3 regions of the Amycolatopsis viridis genome follow, and region 1 is predicted to be linked to each of the others. Evidence: riboswitches for the same ligand, from Rfam matches in the RefSeq annotation. Region 1 holds a riboswitch; each other region holds the start of a gene.

Region 1 (5,736 bases):
CGCCCCGCCGACGCAGATCGCGGAGTCGGCCACGTTGAAGACCGGCCACACCTCGCCGTTGGGTGCGAACAGCGACACGAAGTCGACCACGTGCCCGCGCAGCACCCCCGGCGCCCGGAAGATCCGGTCCGCCAGGTTCCCGATCGCGCCGGCCAGGACGAGACCGAGACCGATCGCCCAGCCGACCGACCGCAACCGCTTGGCGAACCAGATCAACGCGACGACCACCCCGAACGCGACGACCGCGAACACCCAGGTCATCCCGGTGACGCCCAGGCCGAACGCGGCGAACGGGTTGCGGATCAGCTGCAGGTAGACGAGCCCGCCGAGGATCCGCACCGGTTCGTGCCCCGCCAGGGTGGCCGCGACGATCGACTTGGTGACGACGTCCAGGGCGAACACGACGACCGCGATCACGGCCAGCAGCAGGGTGCGCCGCTTGGGCTGCGGGGGCACCTGCTGCTCGTCCGGCACGGTGTCCGGGGAGGGCTGGGGGTCACTGCTCACCCCGTCATTGTCCACGTCAGGCGGGACCGCCCCGGTTCAGGCCAGGAAATCCGGCAGCGGCCGCGGGTCGGGGCTGGGCACCCACCGGCCGTCGGCCACCGCGTAGGTCCAGCGGGCGCCGCGGGCGACGATCTGCCGCAGCGCGGTCAGCAGCCGGTCCACGTGCTCGGCGGTGGTGCCCAGGCCGAGGCTCACCCGCAGCGCCTGCTGTCCCTCGCCCCCGGTGCGCGCCACCAGCCGCCGGGTCGCCACGTGGGCGCAGAACGCGCCGTCGCGCACACCGATGCCGTACTCGGCCGACAGGACCGCCGCCACCCAGCCGGGGTCGAACCCGTCGAGCACGAAACTGACCGTGCCGACCCGCTCGGCGGCGCCGTCGAACAGGCGCAGCTCCGCCAGCCCGGGTACGGCCGCGAGGCCGCGGGTGAGCCGCTCCAGCAGCCGCTGCTCGTGCGCGATCACCGCGTCCCAGGAGGCGGCCAGCTGCTCGCACGCCACGCCCAGCGCGTACACCCCGACGGTGTTGGGCGAGCCGGCCTCGTGCCGCTCGGCGCCGGTCTGCCAGGCCACGCCGAGGCGGTCGCCGTCGCGGCGCACCGACTTCGTCGCCCCACCGCCGGCCAGGTACGGATCGGCGGCGCGCAGCCAGTCCGCGCGGCCGACCAGCGCACCGGCGCCGTAGGGCGCGTACAGCTTGTGACCGGAGAGCGCGACGTAGTCCACGTCCAGCTCGCGCAACGAGATCGGCCGGTGCGGGGCGAGCTGGGCGCCGTCCAGCGCGATGCGCGCGCCGTGGCGGCGGGCCACTGCCGCGATCTCGGCGACCGGCAGGAGTTCGCCGGTCACGTTCGACGCGCCGGTCACGACCACCAGCCGCGGCCCCTCCGGGCACGCCGCGAGTGCACTGTCCACTGCGGACACGGCGGCGAGCCGGGTGTTCGGCAGCGCGATCCGCCGCACGTGGGGGCCGCGCCACGGCAGCAGCGCCGCGTGGTGCTCGGTGTCGAACACCACCACCGACGTGTGCCGCGGCAGGCTGCGGGCCAGCAGGTTCAGCGCGTCGGTCGTGTTGCGGGTGAACACGACCGCGTCGCCGGTGCGGGCACCGGTGAACCGGCGCAGCACGTCGCGGGTGCGCTCGTAGACCTTTGTGGACACCTGGGAGGCGAACCCGGCGCCGCGGTGCACGCTGGCGTAATGGGGCAGGAACTCCTCCACCGCGCGCCGCACCGGCTCCAGACAGGGAGCGCTGGCGGCGTGGTCGAGGTTGGCGTAGTCGAGCTGACCACCGGTGACCAGGGGAACGGCGGCGGCCACGGTCACGGCCGGGGTGGTGACGCGATCAAGAGCGAGAGTCATCGAGGCTCCTCGGGTCCAGGGACCCGCAGGCGGGTCCGCGCTTGCCCGCCGCACTGCGCGACGAGCCAGGTCCTCACCCGGGGCACCCCACCGCGGAAGGAGGGTTGCCGGCCAGCGAGCCGGGGCTTGGCGCTGGCACTCATGACCTACCGCGACACCGTAGCGGATCCGGCCCGCACCGCGCCAGCGGGTCTCACTTCCCGGACTCGCCCATCCAGCGGGCCAGCGGCCCGGCCCGGTCCACCGCGCGGATCCGGCGCTCGGCCGCGTCCCGCGCGGACTCGGTGCTCACGATCAGGATCTGGTCGCCGCGCTGCAGCCGGTCGGTGCGCCCGGGCGGGAAGCTGCGGCCGTCGCGGACGATCAGGCTCAGCGACGCCCCGGCCGGCAGCCGCAGCTCCGACAGGTACACCCCGTGCAGCCGGGAGCCGGGCTGGATCTTGACCTGGAGCAGTTCGGCCTGCAGCTCGTCCAGCGGTGCCGCGTCGACCTCGATCTCCTTCGGCTCGGCCGCGGCGGACAGCCGGAGCAGCCGCGCGAGCGGGCCGAGCGAGAGGCCCTGCACCAGGGTGAGCACGATGACCAGCACGAACACCGCGTCGACGAGCCGTTGCGCACCGGGCACCTGCCGGGCGAGCGGGATCATCGCCAGCACGATGGGCACGGCCCCGCGCAGCCCGGCCCAGGCCACGAAGACCTGTTCGCGCAGCGGCACCCGGAACGGCAGCTGGGCGATGAGCACCGACACCGGGCGGGCGACCACCAGGACGACACCGGCGGCGATCAGGCCGGGCACGATCGACTCCAGCAGCCGTTCCGGTGAGGCGAACAGGCCCAGCAGCACGAACAACCCGATCTGGGCGAGCCAGCCGAGCCCCTCGGCGAAGGACAGGGTGTCCGATCGGTGCGGCAGCCGCGAGTTGCCCAGCACGACCGCGGTGACGTAGGTGGCGAGCAAACCGGAGGCGTGCAGCAGCTGACCGGACGAGTAGGCCACCACGCACACCGCGACCGTCGCAAGTGGATACAGGCCGGTGGCCGGCAGCGCGGCGCGGCGCAGCGCCCACCCCCCGGCGAACCCGAGCAGCAGCCCGAGCGCGACACCCGCGGCGAGCTCGTACACCACCAGCAGCGGCAGCGACCAGTCGAGGCGGGTGCCCTCGGCCAGCACGACGACCGCCATGTACGCGGGCGCGTCGTTGATGCCGGACTCCAGTTCCAGCGCCCCGGCGAGGCGCTTGGGCACGCCAACACCGCGCAGCACGGAGAACACCGCGGCCGAGTCGGTCGAGGAGAGGACCGCACCCCACAGCAACGCCGTCCGCCAGTCCAGGCCGAGCAGCCAGTGCAGGGCAGGCCCGGTGATGGCGATGCTCAGGCCGACCGCCACTGTGGACAGTGCCACGCCCTGGGCGAGGGCGGGCCGCACCGCCGTCCACCGGGTGGTGAGGCCGCCCTCGGCGAGGATCATGACCAGGGCGGCCAGGCCGAGCGCCTGGGTCAGGAACGGGTCGGCGAAGTGGATGCCGAACCCGGATTCGCCGAGCAGCACGCCGATCGCGAGGTACAGCAACAGCGACGGCAGGCCCAGCCGGGTGGAGAAGCGGACCGCGAGCACGGCGGCGAGCAGGACGGCGGCGCCCAGCCCCAGCACGACCGGCAGCTCGCCCACCCGCACCTCCCCTGCCCGGTTCGTCAGGCACTCAGAATAGGGAAGCGAGGCGCTCCGCCGCGCCGGGCGGCCCGGAAGTGAGCTCGATCAGCTTGTCCCGGCCGTGTTCCCCTTGCACGACAACGAGATCGCGGGCGCGTACGCCGAGTGCCGCGGCGAGCACCTTGCGCACCGACTCGTTCGCCCTGCCCTCGACGGCGGGTGCGCGCACGGCGACGACGAGTGCCCGGCCCAGCGACCCCTCCCAGGTGCCGCCCACGCGATCCCGCCGGGATCCCGGTTTCACCCGGATGGCGAACCTCACCGGTACGAGCCGGGACGAACGGAGGTGCCGGGCGGAGCGGCGGCCGGGTTCCGCATCACGCGGCGCCCGGCAGCCGCACACCCAGCCGCGCCAGCGGCTCCTCCGCCGCGGCGGTCACGTGCACCGCCCGGTCCGGCCGCCGTTCGAACCAGCCCGCCCCGGCACCGTGCGCGAACAACGCCGCCGCCAGCGCACCGCCCAGGTGGTCGCGCCGCTCCGTCCAGTCCAGGCATCCGCGCAGCAGCGGCCGGCGGCCCCCGGCGGGTACCTCGACCCCCAGGTGGTCCAGCACGGCCCGGCCGTGCGGCGTCAGCGCCAGACCCGACCCGGCGGAGATCAGCCCGGCCCGCAGCATCCCGTCGTGCAGGGCGACCCCGGCGGCGCCGGCGAGGTGGTCGTAGCAGGTGCGGGCGAACGCCAGCCGGCGCACGCGCAGTCCGTCCCGCAGGCCCGTGGGCGGCCGGTGCTGCGCGTGCTGCGCCAGGTGCTCGATCAGCTCGGCCACCCGCGGGTCGCTGATCCGCACGTACCGGTGCCGCCCCTGCTGCACGCCCACGACGAACCCGGCCGCCACCAGGCGCGCCACGTGCTCACTCGCCGTGGACGGGGCCACCCCGGCCGAACGGGCCAGCTCACCGACCGTCCACGCACGTCCGTCGAGCAGGGCCAGGCACATCGCCGCCCGGCTCGGATCGGCGAGCACCGCGGCCACCTCGGACAGCGCGATCGTCTCCACCCGCCCACGGTAACGGCCACACCCGTCGGCGGCCGCCGACACGTCAGCCCAGGCCGTTCAGGAACACCGACGAGACGTCCACCGCCGGCTTCGACGAGTCGGCACCCACCAGCAGCACCGCGAACGCCACGTCGTCCCGGTAGCCGGCGAACCACCCGTTGGCCCGGCTGCCGTCCCCGAACTGGGCCGTCCCCGTCTTGCCGTGCACGTCACCGGCGCCCCGCAGGCCGGTCGCGGTGCCGCCGGTGACCACCTCGCGCATCATCGTGCGCAGCGCGGCGATCACCGGTGCCGGCGGCGCCTGGTAACCGGTGTTGACCTGGGTGGCCAGCTCCTGCCACAGCCGCGGTGTCACCGCGCCGCCGCGCGCGACGGTCGCCGCCATCAGCGCCAGACCGAACGGGCTGGCCTGCACGGTGCCCTGCCCGATGGCCGACTCGACCTGCTCGGCGCTGTTCGCACTGGCGACCACCTTGCCGGTCTCGGTGGTGATCCCGGGAACCGTGAAGTCGGCGTTGAGGCCGAACCGGCTCGCCGCGGTGGCCAGCGCGTCCGCGGGCAACGCGGACGCCAGCTGCGCGAACGTCGTGTTGCACGAGTGCGCGAACGCCGAGTGCAACGGCAGCGGCGGGTAGGCGAACTGGTCGTCGTTGGGAATCGTGCGCTGGCCGATCCGTGCGGTCGCCGGGCAGCCGGCCACGGTGTCCGCGGTCGCCGTACCGGACTCCAGCAGCGCCGCCGCCGTCACGATCTTGAAGGTCGACCCCGGCGCGTACAGGCCGTTCAGCGCGCTCGGACCGGTCCCGGCCGCCGCGTTCTGCGCCACCGCGAGCAGGTCGCCGGTGGAGGGCTGGATCGCCACCAGCATCGCGGGTGCGCCGGCCGAGTCCACCGCCCGCTGGGCCGCGGCCTGGGTGGGCAGGCTCAGCGTGGTGGTCAGCGGCGTCGCCTCGACCTCGCCCTGGCCGAACAGGGTCTCCGGCGCCGCGCCGTCGGGGTCGGTGCTGACGACCGACCAGCCGCCCGGCGACCGCTCGGTGGCGGTGCGCTGGAGCGCCGGTGTCAGCAGTCCGGCGGCCTGCGGTGCCACCGGCTGCGGCCCGCCGGCCTGCCAGGTCAGCACCGGGCGGCCGTTGCGGTCGGCCACCGCGGTGCGCC
Region 2 (5,736 bases), 2.7 Mb from region 1:
CCGCCGCGCGCGGCTGGGGTTCGGCCGTCGTGCTCGGCTCGGTCGCCGGCGCGGTCGTGCTGCTGGGCGCGTTCGTGCTCCGGCAGACCAAAGCCGGCAACCCGCTGCTGCCACTGCACATCCTGACCGACCGGACCCGGTCCGCCGGCTTCCTGACGATCGCGCTCGCGGCCTTCGGGATGTTCGGGATGTTCCTGTTCCTCACCTACCAGCTGCAGGGGATCATGGGGTTCGGCGCGTTCGGCGCGGGCCTGGCGTTCCTGCCGTTCCTGCTGGCCAACATCACCGTCTCGACGGTGCTGACCCGGCGGCTCATCCCGCGCACCGGGCCGCGGCCGCTGCTGGTGATCGGACTCCTGCTGCTGGCCGCCGGGCTCGCCGTGCTGACCCAGCTGTCCGTGGGCACCTCGTACTGGAGCCTGATCCTGCCCGCGGAGCTGGTGCTGGGGGCCGGCGCCGGGCTGGCGATGCCGACCGTGATGAACATCGCCACCGCCGGCGTGGCACCGAAGGACTCCGGGGTGGCGTCGGCGTTCATCACGACCTCGCAGCAGGTGGGTGCCTCGCTGGGCACCGCGTCGCTGAACACGGTCGCGGCGAGCGCGACCGCCTCGGTCGCCGGCCTCGGCCTGCCCGCTGCGACGGTGCACGGCTACGCGGTGGCGAACGGGTGGGCCGCCGGGATCGTCGCGGTGGGTGCGATCGCGGCCGGCGCCCTCGCGCGCGGCAGGTGACTCCAGAAGAAGGGGGCGTCCCGTCACGCGGGACGCCCCCGTTGCCGCCTGCCGGGTCAGGCCGCGACGATGCTCTTCGGGCCCTCCTTGGGGTGCACCACGTGGGCGCCGCGGTCGGCGATCCACGCCAGCGCCGCGTCGGCCTGGCTGCCGTTGACGCCGACGCGGAACCGGGCCACCGGGGTGTCGCCGACGCGGGTCAGCCCGCCGCCGATGGTGGCCAGCTCGACGTCGAACCGGGCGGCAGCCTCCGGCAGCAGCGCCCCGACGGCTGCGAACCCGATCAGCACCACGTCGACCGACCGGTCGTACCGCGACGACTGGGTCCGCGGCGTGTCGATCGCGGGCAGCAGGGTCTGCGCGACCTTGCTGCCGGGCGTGGACAGCAGTTCGAGCACGGTGCCCTGCTCGACGAGCCGCCCGTCCTCCAGCACGGCCACCCCGTCGCAGACCCGCCGCACCGCGGCGCCGTCCTGGGTGGCGAGCAGCACGGTGACGCCCAGCTCCGCACGCGCGCGGTCGAGGACCGCCAGCACGGAACCGGCCTCCTCGGCGCCGACACCCGCGGTCGGGTCGTCAGCCAGCAGCACGGCCGGGCCGGCGGCCAGCGACCGCGCGAGCGCGACCCGGCGGCGCTGGCCGGGGGTCAGTTCGACCGGGCGCTGCGCCGCGCGCTGCGTGAGACCGGCCAGGTCGAGCAGACGGCCGACGCGGCTCCGGCGTTGCGGGCCCTCCAGGCCCAGCTGCTCCAGCGGGGCCGCGACGTTGCCGGCGACCGTGCGGTCGGCGTGCAGCACCGGCTGCGCGTCCAGCACCGCCACCTGGCGGCGCACCTCGCGCAGTTTCCGCCCGTCCAGGCCGGTGGTGTTCAGCCCGTCCAGGCGGACGGTTCCGCGGTCGGGTCTCTCCTGCAGGGCGATGCACCGGGTCAGGGTGGACTTGCCGGACCCGGCGGGACCGACGACGCCGAACAGGGCGCCGGCGGGCACCTCGACGCTCACGTCCCGCAGGGCGTGAACGGGCTTGGCGGCACCGGGGAAGGACTTGGTCAGGTTTTCGACAGTGATCACGAAGGGCTCCAGCACAACGGGCGCGAACGCGCCGACCGCACACCAAGGCGACCGTCTACAGAGGACGGTCAAGCGAAGTCAGGAAACGGTGAGGAAAGGAGAAGCGGTCAGCGACGACACGCACAGACCGTGCGACGACATTCGTCGACGACGCGGCGCCTCGTGAGCAGCATGCGATACACAGGAATCCTCCATCGGTCCTGGCGTTAGCACCTGCCCCCCGGTTGGGGTGGTTGCTGCGGCTTCGGCGAGCCAGGTCTCTCAGCCGCTCGGGATGGATACCTCAAAGAGTACAGCGGACCTCGTGTGTCCTTGGCAAGTCCCAGGTCGGGATCAGGGTGCGAGATCACACCAACGGTGGTAAGGACTTGCTCTCCACGATCTTCGCGAAGTCCCGCACCCCCAGCTGCTCACCGCGGGTGCGCGGATCGACACCCGCGGCGCGCAGGATCGCCTCGGCCCGCTCGGCGGACCCGGCCCAGGACGACAACGCGGCCCGCAGGGTCTTGCGGCGCTGCGCGAAGGCGGCGTCGACGACCGCGAACACCTCGTCCCGGTCCGCGCCGGACGCCGGTTCCGCCGACCGCTCGAACGCGACGAGCGCGGAATCGACGTTGGGCACCGGCCAGAACACCGCGCGCGGCACCGGCGCGACCTTGCGGGCCGGGCCGTACCAGGCGAGCTTCACGCTCGGCACGCCGTAGATGCGGCTGCCCGGTCCGGCCGCCATCCGGTCGGCGACCTCGGTCTGGACCATCACCAGGCCGTGCGCCAGCGACGGCAGCTCGGCCAGCAGGTGCAGGACCACCGGGACGGCGACGTTGTACGGCAGGTTGGCGACGAGGTGCGTCGGCTGGTCCGCGAGGTCGGTGGCCCGCAGCTTCAGGGCGTCCTGGGTGCGGACGGTGAACCTCTCCGCGGCCCCCGGGGCGCGCTCCACGACGGTGGCGGGCAGGCGCCCCGCGAGGACCGGGTCGATCTCGACGGCGGTCACCCGGGCGCCCGAGCCGAGCAGCCCGAGGGTCAACGAGCCGAGACCGGGACCGACCTCGAGGACGTGATCACCCGGGCCGACACCGGAGAGGTCCACGATGCGGCGGACCGTGTTCGGGTCGTGCACGAAATTCTGGCCGAGCTTCTTCGTGGGGCGGACATCCAGCTCGGCGGCCAAGCCACGGATCTCGGCTGGTCCGAGCAGTGCGGTCACCCGCGTGATGGTAGTGCGCCGGAAAAATCAGATGCCCCCGGCCGGTGGCCGGGGGCATCATGGGCGTGCTGACGGGGTCAGCCGGCGGCCTTGGCGCCGCAGACGGGCCAGGCGCCGTAGCCACCGCGGGAGTCGCGGACCTTGGTCGCCACCGCGATCTGCTGTTCCCGCGTGGCCTGGTGGGGGTAGGCCGCGTACTGGTCGCCGCCGTAGGCGTCCCAGGTGCTCTTGTTGAACTGCAGGCCGCCGTAGTAGCCGTTTCCGGAGTTGATCGACCAGTTGCCGCCGGACTCGCACTTCGCGATGGCGTCCCAGATGGAGCCGTCGCTGACCACCGGCTGCTTGGTACCGACCCGGACGATCTTCGGCTTGGCCTCGACGACCACCTTGGCCGACAGCTGCTCCCGGGCGGTCTCCTTGCCGTTGCGCTTGGTGATCCGGTAGGTCACCAGCCGCTTGCCCGGCGTGCCCTGGTCCTGGACGACCTCCTTGCCGGCCTCCAGCGTGTTGTCCTTGACCTCCTGGACCGGAGGATCGATGTCCTCCTCCTGGTTGATCACGGACACGCCGGTGCGGGAGATGTGCACCTCGGCGCCGTTGGTCAGCTTCAGGCCGGGGCCACCGTCGATCGAGTCGTCCGGGCCGAGCGACAGGCCCTGCTGCGCGAGGAACTCCTCCACGGTGAGGGCGGTGGTGCTCAGCTGGCGCGGGGCCGCGTCGCCGTCGTAGACGGTGATGTTCTTGACGGTCTTGATCTCGACGGTCGCGCCGTCCAGCGGCAGCTCCGCGTCCAGCGGCAGCGAGAAGGCCGTGCCCGGGCCGAACTCGTCGCCGAGGCCCAGCTGCGTGATGGCTTCCTGCAGGCTCGTCGCGCGGACCCAGGACTCGCGGGCCACACCGTCGACGAGCAGGTTCAGCTTGCGGCCGCGCTCCAGCTTGATGACGCCACCGTCACCAACGGGCGCCTGCGGCGAGGGGGACAGCGCGTCGTGCTCACCGACGGTGAGACCGGCGTCCTCGAGGACCTCGCCGACCGTCTTGCCGAAGCTGTGCACGGTCTGCGTGTGACCGTCGACGTCGACGGTCACGCTCTTGTTCATCGCCAGGGCGGCCGCGCCGCCACCGGTGAGGCTGATCAGCAGGGCCAGGACCGAGCCCCGGAGGAACCGGCGCTTCCAGGTCTTGACGGCGGTGACGAGGGCCTTCTCCGGCTCCTCCTCGGCTTCGACGGCCGCGGTCCGGTCCTCCGACACCGCGTCCGGGATGGCCAGCGCCGGGAGCAACGTGGTCTCGGCGTTGATCAGCCTGATCAGCTCGTCGACGTCGATCTCGGCCTCGGCCATGAGATCGTCCGCGTCCGAGCCCAGCACCGTGCGGATGTCGTGCTCGGTGACCGCGAGGTCGTCCGAGAACTCGTCCACGTCGGGCCAGTCGAGGGTGCCCACCGCGCCACCACCGCTGGACTGGAACCAGTCCACCGTCTCGTCCAGGCGCGCGTCGGCCCGTCTACTACCAGTCACAGCAGGTCGATCCCTTTCGCACTACGGCTCCCGGAAGTCGTCGCCATCCCCGATCCCGACCTGCACTGGCTTGACTCCGGGTGTCCCGCGCTCGCTCGGTTCGAACGATCATGCGGCACGGTCACGGGACAGTAACGAACCCCGGCGGGTTGCGCAAACACCGGGGGGAATCACGTGTCCTTCGTCACTCCGCCGAGTGGTGGGGTTGCCGTCCACGAATGTCGCAGTCCGTTCAGCCCGCGGTGACGGACGGCAGCCGGAAGACCCGCTCCGCCGTAGCCGATACCGCCGAACAGAGTTCGTCCAGGTCGTCCGAACGGAGCTCGGCGAGGAACCGGGCCGTGTAAGCCGCGCAGTACGGCTCGTTCGGTCGGCCGCGGAACGGGTGCGGCGTCAGGAACGGAGCGTCGGTCTCGACGAGGAACTGCCCGGACGGCACCAGCCTCGCCGCCGCCTGCAACGCCCGCGCGTTGCGGAACGTGACCGTCCCGGCGAACGACAGCACGTACCCGGCGTCCACGCACCGGCGGGCGATGTCCTCGTCCCCGGAGAAGCAGTGGAACACCACCGTGTCCGGCGCGCCCTCCTCGTCCAGGATCCGCAGGACGTCGGAGTGCGCGTCCCGGTCGTGGATCATCAGCGGCTTGCCCACGCGCTTGGCGAGGTCGATGTGCCACCGGAACGCGTCCTGCTGCGCGTCCGGCGGCGAGTAGTCCCAGTAGTAGTCCAAACCGGTCTCGCCGACCGCGACCACTCGTTCCTGCCGCGCCAGACGCTCTACTTCGGACCGTTCGGGATCACCGAAATCCTTGGTGCGCGTGGGATGGATGGCGACCGCCGCCCACACCCGGTCGTCCCAGGTGGACGCCTCCGCGGCCCAGCGTGCAGCCGCGAGGTCGTCGGCGACGGTCACCATGCGGGTCACCCCGGCCGCCTCGGCGCGGTCCGCCAGCACGGCCACGTCGGCCGCCGTGACCGCGCCACAGGCGTCCAGGTGCGTGTGCGCGTCGACCACCGGCACCGGCAGGCGCTCCGGCACCGGTGGCCGTTCCTTCTCACCCACCGACGATCGGGGCCCACTCCGGCCCGGTCTCGCCCAGCTTCGGGTCGAGCTTGGTGAACAGCGGCGTCGGCTTGGCCAGCGGACGGCCGGGCTCGATCGGAATCGACTCCCAGCGCGCCTGCTCGGCCGCGTAGTCGCCGGT
Region 3 (5,736 bases), 500 kb from region 1:
CAGCAGCGGTCCGCTCCCCCGGGCCAGCGGGTAGACGACGGACAGGTCACCCACGCGGTAACCGCGCTGCAGCACGACGCCGTAGGCGATGTGGAAGATCGCGGTGAGCAGCGCAGCCGGCAACCATGTCCAATGTGGACGTTCGCCGCCCACCAGGAGCGCGAGGATGGCGAGTGGGGCGCACACGACCGCGGAGACCGTGTAGTAGAGGAAGACGAACGGGGCGCCGGCATCGACCCGCTTGGCCGCGAGGTTCCACCCGGCGTGCACGACGGCGGCGGTGAGGACGAACCCCAGCGCGGTGCCGTTCACGCGCCTCCCTCCCGGCCGGTGCGAATGCCACCCTAACGCCCTGCTAACCTTGACGGTCGTTGCCGTGTGGCATTCCGCCAGGGAGGAAACCCGCACGCCGGGGCCGGTACAGCGCGGCAGCGACACCCACCGACAGATCGAAGGAGCGCCTTCATGGCCAACATCAAGTCCCAGATCAAGCGCATCAAGACCAATGAGAAGGCGCGCCAGCGCAACCAGTCGGTCAAGTCCTCGGTGAAGACCGCGATCCGCAAGTTCCGCGAGGCCGCCGAGTCGGGCGACAAGGCCAAGGCCATCGAGCTGCAGCAGGTCGCGGCTCGCGCCCTGGACAAGGCCGCCGGCAAGGGCGTCATCCACGCGAACCAGGCCGCGAACAAGAAGTCGGCCATGGCCAAGCGCGTCAACCAGCTCTGAGCTTGATCTTCGTGTAACGCGGCGTGCATCCGGCAGGGTGCCCGCCCCGCTCACGTTTCCCCTCGCACCGGCACCCCGCCGCCCAGTTCCCGGAGCCGGCGTCCCACGCCTCGCCCGGGGCCATCCGCCGGCCTGCGCGACGTGCCCTGCATCAGCCGGCGCCCCGCCCAGCTCCAACGCCATCCCGGGCGGCCGCCAGGACCAATCACAGCGACCACCGGCGCCGGTCCGGAGCGGCTCTCCCGCGAGGCTGCCGGTAAACCTCCAGATCACCGCGTGTGCAGCGCGCCCGGGGCCGCCTCACGGCGCAAGCGCCGCCCGCCGAGACGCACCACAGCGCCACCCCCGGCGCACGTCGCGAGCGGATGCCCGCAAGACCTACCCCGGGCGTACGGCACGAGCAGCTCCGCACGAGGCCCGCCCCAAATACCCGCCCCAGCACGACCCGAGCGGCTCCCGCCACGGCCAGCCACAGTGCCCGCCGCAAGCGCCGGCGCTCAGGACGCATCGCAGCGCCAACCTCGCAGGTCACCAGCGCGGAGCCCCACGGCCGCACGACAGCGCCAGGCGCAAGCGCCGCCGCGTGAGGCCCACCCCAGCGCACGCCGCAGCGGACGCCGCAAGCACGGCCGGCCCCAGGCGCCACTGATCGTCCGGTCAGCGCTTGTCGCGGGCCGAGGCGAGTTCCAGGACGGCCCGTTCGAGGGCGTACGAGGGGTCCGCGGCCTGGCCCTTGACCTCGGCGTTGACCCGGGCCACCACGGCCATCGCCTCGGCGAGGCCGGCCTGCGTCCAGCCGCGGGACTGCCCCTGGGCCTTGCGGATCTTCCACGGCGGCATGCCCAGCTCGCCCGCCATCTGGTTCGGGTTGCCGCGGCCTGCCGCCGATACTCGCGCGATGGTGCGCACCGCGTCGGCGAGGGCGTCGGCGATCAGGACGTGCGCGACGCCGATCTGCAGCGCCCACCGCATCGCTTCCAGCGCCGCGCCGCGCTCCCCCGCAACGGCTTTCTCGGCGACGGCGAAGCCGGTCACGTCCGCCCGGCCCCGGTGGTACCGGCGCACCGCCTCCTCGTCGACCCGGCCCCCGGAATCGGCCACCAGCTGCGACGCGGCCGCGGCCAGCTCGCGCAGGTCCGACCCGACGGCATCGATCAGGGCCGCGACACCCGCGGGGTCGATCTTGCCGCCGGCCTGCCGGACCTCGTTGCGGACGAACGACTCCCGCTCCGCCGGTCGGGTGATCTTCGGGCACTCGGTGACCCCGGCTCCCGCCTTGCGCAGGGCCGCCGGCAGGGCCTTGGCGGCCTTGCTGCGGCCGCCGCCGGTGTGGACGACGACGAGGACGACCCCCTCGGCCGGCATCTTCGCGTACGCGAGCACCGCGTCGGCCAGTTCCTGCCCGATGTCCTGCGCACCGTCGAGGACGATCACCCGGCCTTCGCTGAACAGGGACGGGCTGACCAGCTCGGCCAGGGCCGGTGGCGTGAGGTCGGGCACGCGGACCTTCGTGAGCTCGGCCGTCGGGTCGTCCCGGCGGGCCTGCTCCAGAGCGTTCCGGACGGCGCGCTCGACGAGCAACTCCTCTTCGCCGAGCACGAGCTGCAAGGGGGTGGACGTGGTTGCCGACGCGGTCACGTCCCGAATCCTGCCACGAGCCACCGACAGCTCCGGAGCGTGATGAAACCCGCAGGGGCATGGCGTGGCCCGAGCGGTGTGCCGTATGTTGTCACACAGGCATCGCCCGAGGGCGATCACCACCACAACCGAATACCGCTCATCCAGAGGGGCAGAGGGAACGGCCCGACGAAGCCCCGGCAACCGGCGTCAGCCTGTCATCTCGAGTCCGCGAGGTAGCTGGCGATCACGGTGCCAATTCCGGCCCGCGTCAGCGGGACAGATGAGGAAGGAACCTCGCGATGACCGCAGCCCTCGATTCGACCACCACCCGCCGCACCGTCGACCTCGGACCGGCCGTGGAACTGGTCTCCAAGGAAGAGGGCCACCGCCAGCCGCTCGCTCCGGAGTTCGTCTCCGCCGAGGACTTCTCACCGCTCGAGGTCGCCTACGACTTCGGCCGGGTGCGCCGCGAGGACATCCAGGCCGGCCCGCGCAACATCTGGCGCTACAAGAAGCTGCTCCCGGTGCCCTCGAACGTCGAGGAGATCCCGAACACCGAACCGGGCTGTACCAGGCTGGTGAAGGCCGATCGGCTCGCGAAGGCTCTCGGCGTGAAGAGCCTCTGGGTCAAGGACGACACCGGCAACCCCACCCACTCGTTCAAGGACCGCGTCGTCGCCGTCGCCCTCGCCGCCGCCCGCGAGTTCGGGTTCGACACCCTGGCCTGCCCGTCCACCGGCAACCTGGCCAACGCTGTCGCCGCGGCGGCGGCCCGCGCCGGCTGGCAGTCCGTCGTGCTGATCCCGTCGTCGCTCGAGCGCGCGAAGGTCCTGACCACCGCGGTCTACGACGGCAACCTCGTCGCGGTCGACGGCAACTACGACGACGTCAACCGCCTGGCCACCGAGCTGGCCGCCGAGCACGAGAACTGGGCGTTCGTGAACGTCAACGTGCGCCCCTACTACTCCGAGGGCTCGAAGACGCTGGCCTACGAGGTCGCCGAGCAGCTCGGCTGGCGGATCCCGCAGCAGATCGTCGTGCCGATCGCCTCGGGCTCGCAGCTGACCAAGGTGGACAAGGGCTTCCGTGAGTTCGCCAAGCTCGGCCTGGTCGAGGACACCCCGTACAAGGTTTTCGGCGCCCAGGCGGCCGGCTGCTCGCCGGTCTCCACGGCCTTCCGCAACGGTCACGACGTGGTCCAGCCGGTCAAGCCGGACACCATCGCCCGCTCTCTGGCGATCGGCAATCCGGCCGACGGCCCCTACGTGCTCGACACGGTCCGCCGCACCGGTGGCGCGATCGAGGACGTGACCGACGCGGAGGTCGTCGAGGGCATTCGCCTGCTGGCCCGCACCGAGGGCATCTTCACCGAGACCGCCGGCGGGGTCACCGTCGCGACGGCGAAGAAGCTCATCGAGGCCGGCAAGATCGACCCGGACGCCGAGACCGTCCTGCTGATCACCGGCGACGGCCTGAAGACCCTGGATGCGATCGAGAACGAGGTCGGGCCGAAGGCGACGGTCCCGCCGTCGGCGGCAGCCGTGCACGAGGCTCTCGGTCTCTGATCACGCTGCAGCTCACTTTCCCCGGCGCACCACGGCGGGGCCGGACTGATCGGGGATCACCGCGGTGTCGCCGTCGGTGTCCGTGCGGGCGACGAGCGCACCGTCCGCGGTCAGGGTGTCGAGTGTCGTGCGGTTCGGGTGACCGTAGCGGTTGCCCGAACCGACGCTGACCAGCGCCAGCCGTGCGGACACCGCGGCGAGGAACTGTGGCAGTGAGAACCTGCTGCCGTGGTGCGGGACCTTGATGACGTCGGCGCGCACGTCTGCGCCCGAGGCGAGCAGGTCGGCCTGTGCGGCCAGCTCCACATCACCGGTCAGCAGCACACGGCCCGCCGGTGTAGCCGCGCGCAGCACGACCGAGCCGTTGTTGATCTGTGTTCCGTCGTCGTCCTCCTCTTCGGACACGTATCCGGGGCCCAGCACCTCCAGGGTCAGCGCGGGCCACTCGAGCCGCCGTCCCGGTTCCAGTTCGAGCAGGGGGACACCGTGGCGCGCCGCGATCTGGCCGACTTGCCGCCAGGCCCAGTCCGGCTGCCGGCCGGGCCCGACCGCGACCGCCCCGACCGTCCGACCCTCGAACACCGAGGCCAACCCGCCGATGTGGTCGGCGTGCAGGTGGCTCAACACCACCAGCGGCACCCGCTCGACCCCGAGCCGGTCCAGGCACCGGTCCACCGGGCCCGGCTCCGGGCCGGTGTCCACCACGATCGCTCGTCCCGGTTCCCCGGTGGCCAGCGCGAGGGCGTCCCCCTGACCGACGTCGCACGCCACGACCGTCCAGCGCGCCGGCGGCCACCCGGGCGCGATGACCTTGCCCGGCACGACGATCAGCAGCCCGCCGACCAGGATCAGCGCCAGCAGCACCCGCAGGCCCCGCCTCCGCAGGGCCAGCACCACGGCGGTCGCGACCACCAAGGCGAGGAAGCCGCCCCACCAGCCGCCGGGCCACGGCAGCACCGCTCCGGGCACCGCCGACGCCCGTCGAGCGACGACGATCAGCCACCCCGCCTCCGGACCAGCCAGACGCGCAACCACCTCACCACCCGACGGCCACACGACGGCGACGAGCGTCGCGAGCACCCCGAACACCGTCGCGGAAGCGACCACGGGCGCGGCGAGCACGTTCGCCGCCACACTGACCACGCTCAGCTGCCCGGCCATGCCGGCCACCACCGGCGCGGTCACCACGAACGCCGCCGCCGGGACCGCGAGCCCTTCGGCGACACCCGCCGGAACTCCCCGGTGCTGGAGGACTTCCGCCCACCGCGGCGCCAGCAGCACCAGCCCAGCGGTCGCGATCACCGACAACGCGAACCCGAAGCTCACGGCCATCGCCGGGGAAAGGTTCGCCTACCTGCGCGAATAGGGTCGATCACGGCCCTGAACAGGGCATTCGACGTTTACTGACGTTGGTCGGAGTTGAACGCTTTCGACTGTCGAACGGAACAGAGACGGAACGGACCCAGCCCGCGATCACCCCGTCGCGGGTCCTGTACCTCCCATGCTGGCCGGCCTCGTTCCCGGATCCGGCCCACGAGCGGTGTGTAAATCCCGGCCACGCCCGAACGACCGTGGTGGAGTGCGAGTGGCCAGCCCTAACGGTCAGATGAGACGACCCCGAAGTGCGCGGCGAGTCTCGCGAACTCCGGCCCGAGGCGGCGTGGTGCCCGCTCCAGCAAGCGGCGCATGACGGCCTCGCCCAGCGGCTGGGAGCGGGCCCAGTCGGGGGCGAGGTCGCGAGCTTCGGCTAGGTAGCGCAGCGCCTGCCTGTCCTGCCGTAGCTGGAGTGAGGCGGCGGCCAGCCGGAGCCGGTGGCCGGCCTCCC

What was found. A riboswitch is a leader RNA that binds a small molecule or an ion and turns the genes downstream of it on or off. The one in region 1 is predicted to bind S-adenosylmethionine.
Region 2: it holds a riboswitch for S-adenosylmethionine, as region 1 does, so the genes downstream of both, FHX46_RS05350 (methionine ABC transporter ATP-binding protein) here and FHX46_RS18565 (aminotransferase class V-fold PLP-dependent enzyme) in region 1, are expected to answer to the same signal.
Region 3: it holds a riboswitch for S-adenosylmethionine, as region 1 does, so the genes downstream of both, thrC (threonine synthase) here and FHX46_RS18565 (aminotransferase class V-fold PLP-dependent enzyme) in region 1, are expected to answer to the same signal.

What each region holds. Positions count from the first base shown of each region.
Region 1 is NZ_JAANOU010000001.1:3,741,847-3,747,582, forward strand. Features, by position in the region: gene lspA (signal peptidase II) at 1-507, opposite strand, end outside; gene FHX46_RS18565 (aminotransferase class V-fold PLP-dependent enzyme) at 544-1,866, opposite strand; SAM riboswitch class IV at 1,899-2,013, opposite strand; gene FHX46_RS18570 (potassium/proton antiporter) at 2,060-3,538, opposite strand; gene FHX46_RS18575 (DUF167 domain-containing protein) at 3,570-3,842, opposite strand; gene FHX46_RS18580 (ArsR/SmtB family transcription factor) at 3,898-4,578, opposite strand; gene FHX46_RS18585 (penicillin-binding transpeptidase domain-containing protein) at 4,622-5,736, opposite strand, start outside.
Region 2 is NZ_JAANOU010000001.1:1,059,052-1,064,787, reverse strand. Features, by position in the region: gene FHX46_RS05355 (DHA2 family efflux MFS transporter permease subunit) at 1-734, shown strand, start outside; gene FHX46_RS05350 (methionine ABC transporter ATP-binding protein) at 791-1,804, opposite strand; SAM riboswitch class I at 1,993-2,085, opposite strand; gene rsmA (16S rRNA (adenine(1518)-N(6)/adenine(1519)-N(6))-dimethyltransferase RsmA) at 2,151-3,011, opposite strand; gene FHX46_RS05340 (resuscitation-promoting factor) at 3,089-4,489, opposite strand; gene FHX46_RS05335 (TatD family hydrolase) at 4,764-5,594, opposite strand; gene metG (methionine--tRNA ligase) at 5,587-5,736, opposite strand, start outside.
Region 3 is NZ_JAANOU010000001.1:4,246,376-4,252,111, forward strand. Features, by position in the region: gene FHX46_RS20970 (EamA family transporter) at 1-312, opposite strand, end outside; gene rpsT (30S ribosomal protein S20) at 466-726, shown strand; gene holA (DNA polymerase III subunit delta) at 1,384-2,364, opposite strand; SAM riboswitch class I at 2,501-2,633, shown strand; gene thrC (threonine synthase) at 2,646-3,911, shown strand; partial or broken gene FHX46_RS20990 (ComEC/Rec2 family competence protein) at 3,924-5,249, opposite strand; gene FHX46_RS20995 (helix-turn-helix domain-containing protein) at 5,507-5,736, opposite strand, start outside.